DNA from 3 places in the Aeribacillus sp. FSL K6-3256 genome. Region 2 is predicted to be linked to each of the others. Evidence: predicted binding sites of a transcription regulator. Region 2 holds the regulator's gene; each other region holds the start of a gene.
The links. Region 2 encodes Rex, which represses fermentation and respiration genes when NADH is low (regulators of the CRP and FNR family bind a similar motif). Its sites were predicted from a motif close to TTGTGAAATATTTCACAA; they were not measured.

Region 1 (4,322 bases), 1.1 Mb from region 2:
TATCACCTTTACGATCGCCATATTTGAATGCAATGCGGATGAGCTGCCGCGAAGAAGAACAGCATTCCCTGTTTTTAAGCAAAGGCTTGAGGCATCAATTGTCACATTTGGTCTGGCTTCGTAAATCATCCCAACAACTCCGAGCGGCACCCGAACTTTTTCGATTTGTAAACCGTTCGGACGAGTCCAGCTTTCCAGCACTTCCCCAACTGGATCTTGCAAATAAATCAATTGTCTTAACGATTCAATCATTCCGTTAATTCGTTCTTCGTTTAAAAGAAGACGGTCAATTAGAGCGTCGGATAAACCATTCGCTTTCCCGTTTTCAATGTCTTTTTCATTTTCTTTTAAAATATAAGGCGTTTCTTTTTGCAATTGTTCAGCGATGATTGATAATGCGTTGTTTTTTTCTTCAGTAGTCTTTGCAACCAGTTTGGCAGCAGCTTCTTTTGCCAGCTTCCCTTTTGTCAACACTTCACTCATATCATCATCTCCTTACTCGTTATCGCTACAAATTGATCACGGTGAACCACTTCAGGATGTATGCGCTTTGTCATTTCCATCGCTTTTTGACTCGGCATGCCCATAATTTCTTTTAATTCTTCAGATGAATAATTGACTATGCCTTTTCCGATCAGCTTTTGTTCCTTGTTTAAAATTTGCACCACGTCTCCGGATTGAAAGTTGCCGCTGACACGCTTAACGCCAGCAGGAAGAAGCGATTTCCCTTCCTTCAAAATAGCCGCTACTGCTCCATCATCGACTTCCACATCACCAGATATGATCGAATGAAGAGCAATCCATGCTTTTGAATTACGAACAGCACTTAAATCGTTTTTGCCAATATATGTTCCGTCACCGTTCCCATTTAAAATTTCGATTAATTTCTCTTTTCCTTGGCCTTTCCCGATAAATACGGATACACCGAGGGCAAGTGCCGTTTTTGCCGCCATGAGCTTTGATTTCATGCCACCTGTTCCAACTTTCGAACCGGATGTTGCCTCTGTTTGTTCAATTAATTCATCTGTTACTTCCGGCAAAAAATCAAATCGTTTCGCATTCGGATTTTTGGTAGGATCTTCTTCATATAAACCGTTAATATCCGTCAAAATAATAAGAAAATCGGCATGCAATAATCCGCTCACAAGAGCTGACAGCATATCGTTGTCTCCAAACGTCAATTCCTCAATCGAAACCGAATCATTTTCATTGATGATCGGGAGCACTTGCCGCTTTAGAAGCTCCGATAAGGTGGCGTATGCGTTTTGATATTGCTCTTTATGCTGAAAATTGCTCCTTGTCATCAAAAGCTGGGCACATACAATGCCGTATTTTTTAAATGCTTCTGTATAAGCCTGGATAAGCAGCCCTTGGCCCACTGCCGCAGCCGCCTGTTTTCCTCTAATTGTCACAGGCCTGGAAGGATATCCAAGATCTCCATACCCTGCAGATACCGCTCCTGACGAAATTAAAATTACTTCATACCCTGCTTCCTTCAATTTAGCAATCGCTTCAACATGCTCGTGCAGCTTTTCTTTGCTGAGTCCCCCGTTGTCATCTGTTAAAGAACTGCTTCCTATTTTTACGACCACTCGCTTTTTCCTCACTAAAAAACACCTCTTCATTGCTTGACAGTCATAAAAAAGACTCATATCATCCTTTCGAAAAAGGACGAATATGAGTCTATATCCGCGGTACCACCTTTTTTAGCACTAGTTTAGTGCTCCCTTTAGCCTGTAACGAAGGATACGGTCAGGTTATGAGCCTGACAGCTCCAGGGGTAGGTTCAATAGCTTATCAGCGATGAAACCTTTCAGCCATAGGGTTTCACTCTCTTTTTCGCCTAAAGTCTATTTACTGGCCCCTTTCAACGCCGAAAATATACTTTTTTTAAAATTATGTTTCAAAAATTTTTAAAAGTCAAGATGATTGCTGCATTTAAACATTTGCTTGTTGATTGAATTTTTTGTTTGTAAATTTATCTCTCAAATACGGCAGGATAAACCGATCAGCTCCCCAATAATACGCAGCTGCGCCTACTGCCATTAAAATGATTGCTTCAGTGTACATAATCGGATTCGTGCTTGTTGTTCCAGCTAACATAAAATTCAAGTTCATAAACGCACCAGCAATTAATGCAGGAGTTGTAAACAATCCCAAAATCAGTCCGATGCCAACTAACACTTCTCCAATTGGAATAATAAAATTAAAAAGTTCTACATTCGGAAGAGCAAAGTTTTCAAGGAACGCTGCATACCATCCTTGAACGGCCGGATGTTCTCCGGTTGCTTTAGCAATCGCCCCTTTTAAAAATCCTGTCGCATCAAATCCACCCAGCTTTTCGACTCCCGCGACAAACCATTGATAACCGAGCCAAATTCTAAGAGCCGCCCAGACAACCGCCATTTTTGGACCTTTCAGCCATTCCATCTTCAACCATCTCCTTTGTTTGTTTTTTCACTTTTATTTTTCGAAGAAGTTTGTGAAATATTTCACTAACCTCTTCAATTTCAATATATAATTTTCTGAATTTAACTTCAATATATTTGTGAAATATTTCACAAATTGTTAACAATTACTATAGTTATCCACATTCATAGTAGGATTTTATGAAAAAATCCAGCTTCTTAAGCTCCAACAGTTACATAATATCCACAAAAACAGTATGGATAATGTGTATAAGTTGTGAATTATCTGAAATATCTGTGGATAAAATAAAAAAGCACTCACCTTCTCTGGACGATGAATGCTTATACACAAAGAACGATCTCTCGAATTTACAAGCAAATTAGAGCTGTTGCAAAAGAAACCGTCATTTTACAGAAGTGTGCATATTTTCCGATAACAAAAATTTTAGACATAACTAAATCTATTAAAACGTGGAATTTCTTTTCATAAAAAACAGGCGCCGTTTCAACAGCCGCCTGCTAAGCACTATGCTGCAATTTATTTTCTTTCTCTGCACGCTTATTTTTCTCATAACCGATCGCTAACACAATCAATGTCATAATTCCGATAAGTAAATATTCGATCCACAAGTTTTGGATGTGAAACCATTGTTCAATATGTTTATCCTTAAAGATCATCTCACCGGCGGTCCAAGCTAAAATTCCAGATCCAACATATACAATCCATTGAAATTTGTTCATTAATTTTACGATCGCTTTTGATCCAAAAATCATAATTGGAATACTGATCAAAACTCCAACCGCAATCATGCCGATATGGCCGTGTGCCGCACCTGCTACTGCAACCACATTATCCAAACTCATGACGGCATCTGCAAGAATGATCGTTTGAATAGCTTTAAGCAGACTGCTTTGAGATTGGACATGCGCAGCTTCTCCGTCATCTACCAAAACTTTATAAGCAATCCAAAGCAGCAAAAATCCGCCGACAATGTTGACAAATGGGATTTTCAACAGGACAACAATGACGGATGCAAACAAAATCCGTAATGCGACCGCACCTCCAGTCCCCCAGAATATAGCTCTGTTTTGCTGTTCTTTCGGCAGATTTCTCGTTGCCATTGCAATTACAACTGCGTTATCGCCGGATAAAATAATATCGATTGCAATAATTTTTAATAAGGCAATGATGGCGTCAGATGAAATAGATATGCCAACTGAAAATAAATCCAATTGTTATTCGCTCCTCTATTAAAAAATGTATACGTATAGATTCTATCCCTACCTTCCTTTGAAAGCAAATCCAATATTTTACCTATTTAAAAATTAAAATGAGTCATCTCCTTGTCAGCTGCTGGATAAATGTTCGAATGGCAGTGGAAGAAAGAAGACCTTTTCGATAAATAATTGCAACCTCTTTACGCGGAAGTTCGTCTGCAATTTTCAAAAGCTTGACAGAAAACTCCGGGCTGTTTTCAACATAAAGCTTTGGCAGGATCGTAATTCCGTTATGTAAAAGCGTCATCTTTAACAACGAATACGTATCCGACAATTCCACAATTGGGTTTAACTTAATGCCTTCTTTATTACAAAATGAATCGATCGTCTGTCTAAGAACATATTGCTCGGGCAATAAAAAGATCGGGTACGATTGAAGCTCTTCCAAATATATTAAATTTTTTTCAGCTAAAGGATGATCAAGGGATACAATGGCAAAAAACTCTAATGAAAACCATTTAATAACCTCTACTTGCGGATGATGAACTGGTAAATAGACAATCCCTATATCGAGCTCAGACTTGACTATTTTTTCTAACGTTTCTTCCGTTTTTAGATCGTAAACAGAGAGTTTTATATTTGGAAACTGTGAGTGAAACGTAAGCAAGGAAGAATAAAGAAGATGATTGCCAACAC
Region 2 (4,322 bases):
AAAGAAACCTCCTCTATTTTTCAAGTCTCTTTTAAAAAAATTTTAACATCCTCCATTAAGTGCTTACCTTGTCAAAATTGTTTTTCTTTCTTAAAACCATTGTGTGTTAAAATAGTCATATGAATCTTTTATAAAGGAGAACTATTCGTGAAAAAGCAATATTGGTGGATCATCATTACGTACATCATTATGCAGCTCTCATCCTATATTGGAGTTCCCCTTTTTTATGAACTGGGTGTTGGCGACGATGAAAATCTCAATGCAGGACTTTTTCAAGCGCAAGCATATTGGTCGATTACAAGTTTTACTGCTGCGTTCGTCATTATTTTATTTCTCCTTCGTCATGAACGGAAAAATAATGTCCGGATTGAAAAAGCTTCTTTCGGCGAATCTGCCATATGGGCTGTTTTCGGAGTTTTTTTAGCTTTTTTCATTCAAACAATCGTTGGCAATATTGAAATATATGTACTTAAAGTTAATCCGATGTCGGAAAATACTCAAGTTATTATGGATTTAATTGAAGCAACGCCTTATTTGATTATTGTCACATCAATAATAGGACCGATTATTGAAGAAATTATCTTCCGAAAAATTATTTTCGGGGTGATTTATCAAAAAACGAATTTTTGGATCGGCGCGCTTGTCAGCTCGCTATTGTTCGGCATCGTGCATGGGGAACCTGAACTTTTATTGCGTTATACAGCAATGGGGTTTACGTTCGCTTTTTTATATTATAAAACAAAACGCATATTAGTCCCTATTTTTGCCCATACAATGATGAATACAATCGTAGTCATCATTCAAACAATTTATCATGATGAGATTGAAAACATGATGAAGCAAATGGAACAAATACAAATCATTATTGGAGGCAGCTAAGATTATGAATTTTCATCCCGTTTCCATGGGACTCTTCTATTTTATCATGGGAGTTCTATTTACATATTTAGCAATTCATCATGCTGAAAATGGTATGTGGACAGCTACAAATATGATTTTAATGATTTTAGCCACGTTTGATTTTGCTGTTTCCATCCGCATGTTCACTTTCTCATATAAAATTCGGAAAGCAAAAAACAACCGATGAGGTGTAATGATATTATCCCTCTTGTGTAGACAGTAGGAAAAAAGCCTATACTGTCTTCACAAGAGGGATATGTTTATAACAGCCCATCGGTTTTACTTTTGATCTGATTCTTTTATTTGAGAAGACTGTGCTTTTTTGTAAGCAAATCTTGAAACAATGATACTTATTTCATACAAAATGAATAGCGGAATCGTGACCATTAAATGCGACACAATTTCAGGCGGCGTAATAATCGCTGCGATAACAAGCAATACAAAATACGCATATTTTCTAACCTTTGCCAAAAACGCCGGATTGATGATCCCGAGTCTTGTTAAAAACATAATGACAACGGGAAGCTGAAACAACAGTCCGAAAGGCAATGTTAACTGCAGCAGGAAACGAAAGTATTCATTTATTCCTATCATTTGTTGAATGTTTAAATCATTGGAAAGCCGCCCCATAAAATCGATGACAAAAGGAAACAAAATAAAATAAGAGAAGCTTATTCCTAAAAGAAATAAAGCAACCGACAACGGTATATAGCTTAATGTGACCCGCCTTTCTTTTTCATACAGTCCTGGGCTGATAAACGCCCAAAGCTGGTACAATAAAACAGGGAAAGTTAGAATTAAAGCAATAATAAATGTAATCTGCATATAAACGATCAATGGATCTGCAGGACGAAAAGCATTTAAGGCGAATTGCTTTGCTTCATCAGTTTGCTGTAAAAAAACAATAATTGGCTTCGCTATGAAAAAGCCAGTAATCATAGCAACGAAAAAGAAAACGACTACAATAATCAGCCGTTTTCTAAGCTCCGCTATATGCTCCAACACGGACATTTTTTTTTCGCTCATCATTATTCATCCATTCTTCTTGCTATTCATTTTTCTTGTTTTCTTCATCATCGTCTGCTAAGCCCTTCGTGGCACTTTTAAACTCCTTTAATGATTCTCCTATAGCTTTTCCAAGCTCAGGAAGTTTTTTCGGCCCGAAAACAAGCAGAGCTGCAAATACAATCAACAGCAAGCTTCCAATTCCAATTGTTGGCATTTAATATCGCTCCTTCAATCTTCATTCGAATAATGTTTTAAAAAATATGCAAGAGCCTGAAGTTCAACAGATAGATCGATATGATGAATCCGAATTTTATCCGGAACATTTAAGCGAGCCGGCGTAAAATTTAAAATGCCTTTTATGCCTTTTTCCACTAACCGATCCGTTATTCCTTGAGCGGCAGTTGCCGGGACCGTTAATATCGCAACAGGCACATCATCAGGCAATTCACTTTCTAGCTGATCCAAATGATAAATTGGAACTCCACCAATTTTCATTCCTACTTTTCGTTTATTAATGTCAAATGCAATAACAATTTGTGTGTTGTTATTTTTTGTAAAATTGTAATTTAAAAAAGCTGTTCCCAAATTTCCGACTCCAATGAGGGCAACTTTGGTCAACTCATCTTGGTCAAGCGTCTTTCTAAAAAATGATAACAAATAATTGACATTATATCCATAACCTTTTTTGCCCAGCGCTCCGAAATATGAAAAGTCCCTTCTAATTGTCGCAGAATCTACTTTTACTGCTTCACTCAGTTCTTGAGAGGAAACACGTTGTTTTCCCGAGGCATGTAAATTTTGCAAAAACCGATAATATAGAGGTAATCTTTTTGCAGTTGCTTGCGGTATCTTAGATTGATCTTGATTCAATGCTCATCCCTCGCAATCCAAAACAACCTGACTAATTTTGTTTTTAACTATGTTTTCTAGCAAGCGGCTGCTCGCCTGTATGAAACAATATCAGACTGATAACGCTTCCATCCTGATCTTCTTCTCCGTCTACATTTCTTTTTATTTGTTTTTTCTCCAAACTCTCCTTATATAAAAACTATACACTATTTTTTTATTCGTGTCTTTTGAACGATTGTTACAATTTCTTGTCCTTTTGTTCATCAGGTCAGTTGCCTGCAGTCAAATATATAGGCTACACTTATTCTAGCAAAGATTGAGGTGAACTATGGATGATTTTATTGCAGTTAAACAAAATCACAAAATATTATGGTGCTGACCTTATTTTATCGAATATTAAGCTGGAAATCCAAACAGGAGATAAAATCGCCGTTGTAGGCCGCAATGGAGCCGGAAAATCAACATTATTGAAAATCATTGCCGGTGAAATGCCCTTTGATTCTGGTGAAATTGTGAAGCCAAAAGATTTAACAATCGGCTATCTGGCACAAAACACAGGATTAGAATCAACTAAGTCGATATGGGATGAAATGCTAACCGTTTTTGAAGAGCTGCGGAACATCGAAGCTGAGCTGCGAAATATTGAACAAAAAATGGCAGCTATCTCCTCAGCTGGAGATTCTCATGCTTTGCAAAGCTTAATGAAGGAATATGATTCACTCCAACATTTATATAAAGAAAATGGCGGATATCAATATGAGGCGGATATCCGTTCTGTGCTGCATGGATTAGGGTTTGCTGATTACGACTATTCAACTAAAATTTCGGTTTTGAGCGGAGGACAAAAAACCCGGTTAGCACTCGGAAAGCTCCTGTTGAAAAAACCGGATCTGCTCATACTCGACGAGCCGACAAACCATCTCGACATGGAAACATTAAACTGGCTCGAACAATATTTACAGCATTATAATGGAGCGGTTCTAATTGTTTCCCATGACCGGTACTTTTTAGATCGCGTTGTCAACACTGTTTATGAAATATCACGAACAGTTTGTACGAAGTATGTTGGGAATTACAGCGCTTATTTAAAACAAAAAGCGGAAGCGTACGAAAGGGAATTAAAACAATTTGAAAAACAGCAAGAAGAAATCGCGCGGATGAAAGATTTTATTCAACGAAACTTAGCAAGAGCATCGACAACGAAACGTGCGCAAAGCAGAAGGAAAATGCTTGAGAAAATGGAAATACTGGACAGGCCCGCTGGGGACGAGAAGTCAGCCAGCTTTTCCTTCGAAATCGAAAAGCAAAGCGGCAATGACGTGTTAAAAGCCATTGATTTGTCCCTTTCCTACGATCAAAAAACTCCGATCGTGAAAAATATTAACTTTTCGATCAACAGGAAGGACTCAATTGCCTTAATAGGGCCAAACGGAGTTGGAAAATCTACCTTATTAAAAACGATCATCAACCGCTTAAAGCCGCTGAGCGGAAAAATTCAGTTTGGATCTAATGTCCAAATCGGATATTATGACCAGGAACAAGCGGATTTGTCTTCATCTAAACGG
Region 3 (4,322 bases), 580 kb from region 2:
TTATTTTTAATGGTCATGGCTAACTTTATGCGCCATATAAACCATTGTTAACATTGTAAAGATAAAAGCTTGGATTGCACCTACAAAAATACTGAATGCCTGCCACGCCATCATCGGAATAATTGCCCCGATGAAGCCGAATGCTCCGCTAGTTGCCAAGCTGACAAGCAGACCTAGCAAAATTTCCCCAGCATAGATGTTACCGTAAAGACGAAGACCAAGCGTCAACGTGTTTGCAAACTCTTCAATAATTTTAAGCGGGAACAAAAACGGCAGTGGCTTGAAAAAGTCGCTTCCATAGGCGGAAAAGCCCTTTAATTTAATCCCGTAATAATGCGATAAACCGACGACTAAAATGGCCAGTGTCAGCGTTATGGTAGGATCAGCCGTAGGCGATTTCCACCAAAGCTCATGGTCAACAACGATAGCGAATGGTAGACCAAGCATATTGGAAACAAAAATGTACATGATGAGCGTCATTCCTAAAGTAAGGAATCGGCCTCCTGTCTGCCAGTCCATCGTGCTGTTAATAATGTTTTTCACAAAATCCATGACCCATTCCAAAAAGTTTTGCATACCCGTTGGCTTCATTGCCAAAGAGCGGGTCGACAATACGGCGATGATAAATACAATTGCGCTAGATACAAGAATCATTAAAATATTGGACAAATTAAATTCAAGCCCTAATAATTTTACTATCGGCGCTTCGTGACCCAACAAAATTCACCTCTCTTCCCAAGCTTGTCCGCAAATGTATAGAATAGAATCTATCATAATGACAATATAGATTGTCATTAAACCAATAACCACGCTAATTAAATGGAAATGTTCAGGGAATTTAAGTGCGATTAATACCGCCAATCCTGCGGCTGCCATCCTTGAAACCGTTCCAAGCGAACGTGCTGTACGGCCTTCTTCAATTGCTTGCTGTATTTGCTTTGATTTACGCACTAGTATCCATAAATTATAGAGGCTAAAGCTTGTACCAAGGGCAAGACCGAGGAAAATATCTTGATAAGGAGTAAACCCCCACGCTAACACATAGATGGCAAGCAAAAACAGCAAATATTTTTTGCTGCGCACAAACAATTTTTCTATACGATCCATAGTTACCGTTCATTCTCCTGAAAAAAATGTTGGACTAATCTCAGCATCGCAATTATTCCCGCAGCCAGTCCAATTAGAAGACCGATGATCAAAAAAACGGGTTCTGTATGCAAATGTCGATCAAGCCATCTTCCTGCAAAAATCCCAACGAGCACTGACCCTGCCAAATAGGAAAGAATGGCGGTCATTAAAGCGTATGCTCGGAGCGGATGGTGCTCTTTTTGCCGCATTGGGTATGTCCTCACAATATAAAATTACCTTATATTTCATTATGTTAAAAGGCTGTTGAAAACCTTATCATCCCACCCCGTTTAGCATACAATAGGCACCAATCAATGTCAATCTGTTTCACGTCAAAAGTTGAGCTATTTGTTAATAATATCACAATTTGTTCACAAATATTTTTGGTGTTTCTATTGACTTTTTAATATTTTTTTATCTAAAATGATTGTCGTTTCATAGCTGCTTTCTTCCCCGTCTTTTTTTGCAAAAATAAGCGCTTTGTAAACGCCGTTTGGAATGTCCTTAAATTGCCCGGAAATGTCTCTTTTCAACAAACCTCCCGGAATATTTCTTTGCCAGTCTAAAAAGCCTTTGAATGTTAAAGTGTCCGGATCATACAGGGCAATCCCGAATTCATCCGCCCCTTGCGGCAAATAAAGCTCATAATGGTACATATTCCCTTGATCGGCAAGCCCAAATTCAAATCCCATGATTTTTGGATAATTCGGTTCGCCAACAACGAATAAATATGGAAGGCGGATTGTCTGGCTGCCGGCTGTTACAACAAGAGTCCCGTCATACAATCCTTCCCTCAATGATTTTGGTGCAACATCAATCGAGACGGATACTTCTCTTTTCCCGTTAGCAGGAACCTTTACGGAAATAGGGAGCTGCCATTGAACCCCTTTTTGATAATGCGGTTTAGAAAAAACAAACGTTTTTTCTTGATCGGAGAGATTTTCAAGAGTTAACGTGATCTCTTTCTTTTTCCTGCCGATATTTTTGTGAAATTGACCGAATGATAGAGATGCCGGATAAATGAGAGCTCTTGTCTGAACAGCCGATAAAATATCGATTCTTCCCGCCCCCTGCTCAAACACCTTGTACAGCCTTCCATTTTGATCATAAAGCGGTTTAGCAGTATTCATCATAGCTGCTTTTATTTGTTCCGGCGACCAATCTGGATGCTTTTGTTTGATCAATGCCGCTGCACCTGCTATATGCGGAGCAGCCATGCTTGTTCCTTGAAGAGCCATATACCCTTTAGGTATTGTGCTGTCAATTGCTACACCAGGCGCGACAAGATCGGGCTTCACTTCCCATGTGACTGTTACCGGCCCTTTTGATGAAAAGGGTGCGAGGCGATCTTGTTCTATCCGACTGGTTGTTTTGATGAACGATTTTTCATTCAATTGTTTGCGCAGCCATTCGCCATCTTCCTTTGAGATGGAGACAACAGGAAAGTCCAATTTTTCTTCTAAATTGCCGGTAAATCTCCCTTTCATGTTGTTGTAAATAATCAACGCTTGGGCTCCGGCTGATTTTGCATTTTTCGCTTTTTCGGCAAACGTGATTTCCCCGCGCTTCACCAAGGCTATTTTTCCTTTAACAGAAGGTTTAAAGTCTTTTTTCTCCCCTAAGCCTGCATATTCTATCCGTCCTCTAATTGTTGTCCAAGGGGCAGAATTGAACAAAGATTCAGCTGGCATTTTCTTTTGAAATCCTGAAAGGGTTAAATACTTTACGTCAAGCGGCGGTGTCGATGCGCCGACGGAAATTGCTTTGCTTGCAGTGCCAGGCGAACCGACGGTCCAAATGTTAGGACCAGAGTTTCCGCTTGATACAACTGCAGTTATCCCCTCTTCAACGGCTTGGTTTAACGCCAGGCTTGTCGGATAATCCGGGCCGTTCACATCATTGCCAAGGGAAAGATTTACGATATCTACCTGATCCTCAATCGATTTTTCAATCGCTGCAATAACTTGGTCTGTCGTCCCGTACCCATGAGGGCCAAGCGCTCTATAGGCAATGATGGAGGCTTCCGGAGCAACCCCTTTCAATTTTCCATTTGCGGCTATAATTCCTGCTACGTGAGTGCCGTGAATTGTCCTCGAATTGTCTTTCGCGACTGTTTCCATTGGGTCTTTGTCTTGATCTACAAAATCAAATCCGCCTTGATAATTTTTTTGTAAATCTCGGTGGTTGTAGTCGATCCCCGTATCTATAACAGCTACTTTCACTCCTTTTCCCGTCAATCTTTCATCCTTCGCGTCAAAATAGCCGCGTGCATCGATGCCGCCTATAAAAGGAACACTTTCTTCAACCGTTGCTTGAAAAGTCGTTACAGGCTCTGCATGTTCAATGTAAGGCTCTTTTACTAGCTGATCTAGATCTCTTTTTTTCCCTTTTACTGAAAATCCGGTAAACGTTTTTTTATATTCCCAGCAAATGTTTATTTCCGGATATTTTTTTTGAATCAACTCTTTTATTTTTGAAAGGTTCTGATCTGACAAAACAATGATCATTGTGACTTGTTCATCAGCATTCTCTTCAGGGATTTGCGGATGTTCGGGGAAGGTCTTTGCAAAAGCAGTTACATCAAAAACGTGGAAAATGAAGAAAAAAAGCAAACAAATTCGCACTGAAGGGTTTCCCATTTCTATCACCTCAGCACTTATTGTTCGCTATGAACATCAGTTTATTGCATGAAAAAAGTCGTTTTAAGGGAAAAGTGAGAAATTGATGGAGCTGTTTAATAAGTAGTTTTTACGGCTTATTGACGCCCATTAATGTTTTAGAAACGTTGATATATCGATGTTTATGATTTTGTGTTTTCAATGGGGATTTGACTTTCTGGACAGCTCCTTATATTAATGAATTTTTCATACTATGCTAAAAAGAAAGAGAGGGCACTTCACTTCGCCCTCTCCTGTTATTTTGTACCAAATAAACGGTCTCCTGCATCTCCTAAACCTGGTACGATATAGCCATGGTCGTTTAATTTCTCATCAAGTGCGGCAATGTAAATATCGACATCTGGATGAGCTTCTTCCATTGCTTTTACCCCTTCAGGAGCAGCTACTAGACACATGAAACGGATATTTTTTGCACCGCGTTTTTTTAGACACTCTATTGCTTCAACTGCTGAACCGCCGGTAGCCAGCATTGGGTCAACAACGATGAAATCCCGCTCTTCCACATCAGAAGGAAGT

Region 1: the regulator Rex is predicted to act here: its motif matches at 2,547-2,564, upstream of NSQ84_RS14780 (DoxX family membrane protein).
Region 3: the regulator Rex is predicted to act here: its motif matches at 1,477-1,494, upstream of NSQ84_RS17315 (AtpZ/AtpI family protein).

What each region holds. Positions count from the first base shown of each region.
Region 1 covers NZ_CP150188.1:3,057,295-3,061,616, forward strand. The annotation lists gene NSQ84_RS14770 (glutamate-5-semialdehyde dehydrogenase) at 1-483, opposite strand, end outside; gene proB (glutamate 5-kinase) at 480-1,607, opposite strand; T-box leader at 1,665-1,880, opposite strand; gene NSQ84_RS14780 (DoxX family membrane protein) at 1,939-2,430, opposite strand; gene NSQ84_RS14785 (TerC family protein) at 2,928-3,641, opposite strand; gene NSQ84_RS14790 (LysR family transcriptional regulator) at 3,745-4,322, opposite strand, start outside.
Region 2 covers NZ_CP150188.1:394,552-398,873, reverse strand. The annotation lists gene NSQ84_RS02070 (type II CAAX endopeptidase family protein) at 148-879, shown strand; gene NSQ84_RS02065 (YdiK family protein) at 884-1,087, shown strand; gene tatC (twin-arginine translocase subunit TatC) at 1,180-1,926, opposite strand; gene NSQ84_RS02055 (twin-arginine translocase TatA/TatE family subunit) at 1,949-2,122, opposite strand; gene NSQ84_RS02050 (redox-sensing transcriptional repressor Rex) at 2,137-2,778, opposite strand; gene NSQ84_RS02045 (ABC-F family ATP-binding cassette domain-containing protein) at 3,090-4,322, shown strand, end outside.
Region 3 covers NZ_CP150188.1:3,600,416-3,604,737, forward strand. The annotation lists gene atpB (F0F1 ATP synthase subunit A) at 7-717, opposite strand; gene NSQ84_RS17310 (ATP synthase subunit I) at 724-1,107, opposite strand; gene NSQ84_RS17315 (AtpZ/AtpI family protein) at 1,110-1,337, opposite strand; gene NSQ84_RS17320 (S8 family serine peptidase) at 1,521-3,767, opposite strand; gene upp (uracil phosphoribosyltransferase) at 4,043-4,322, opposite strand, start outside.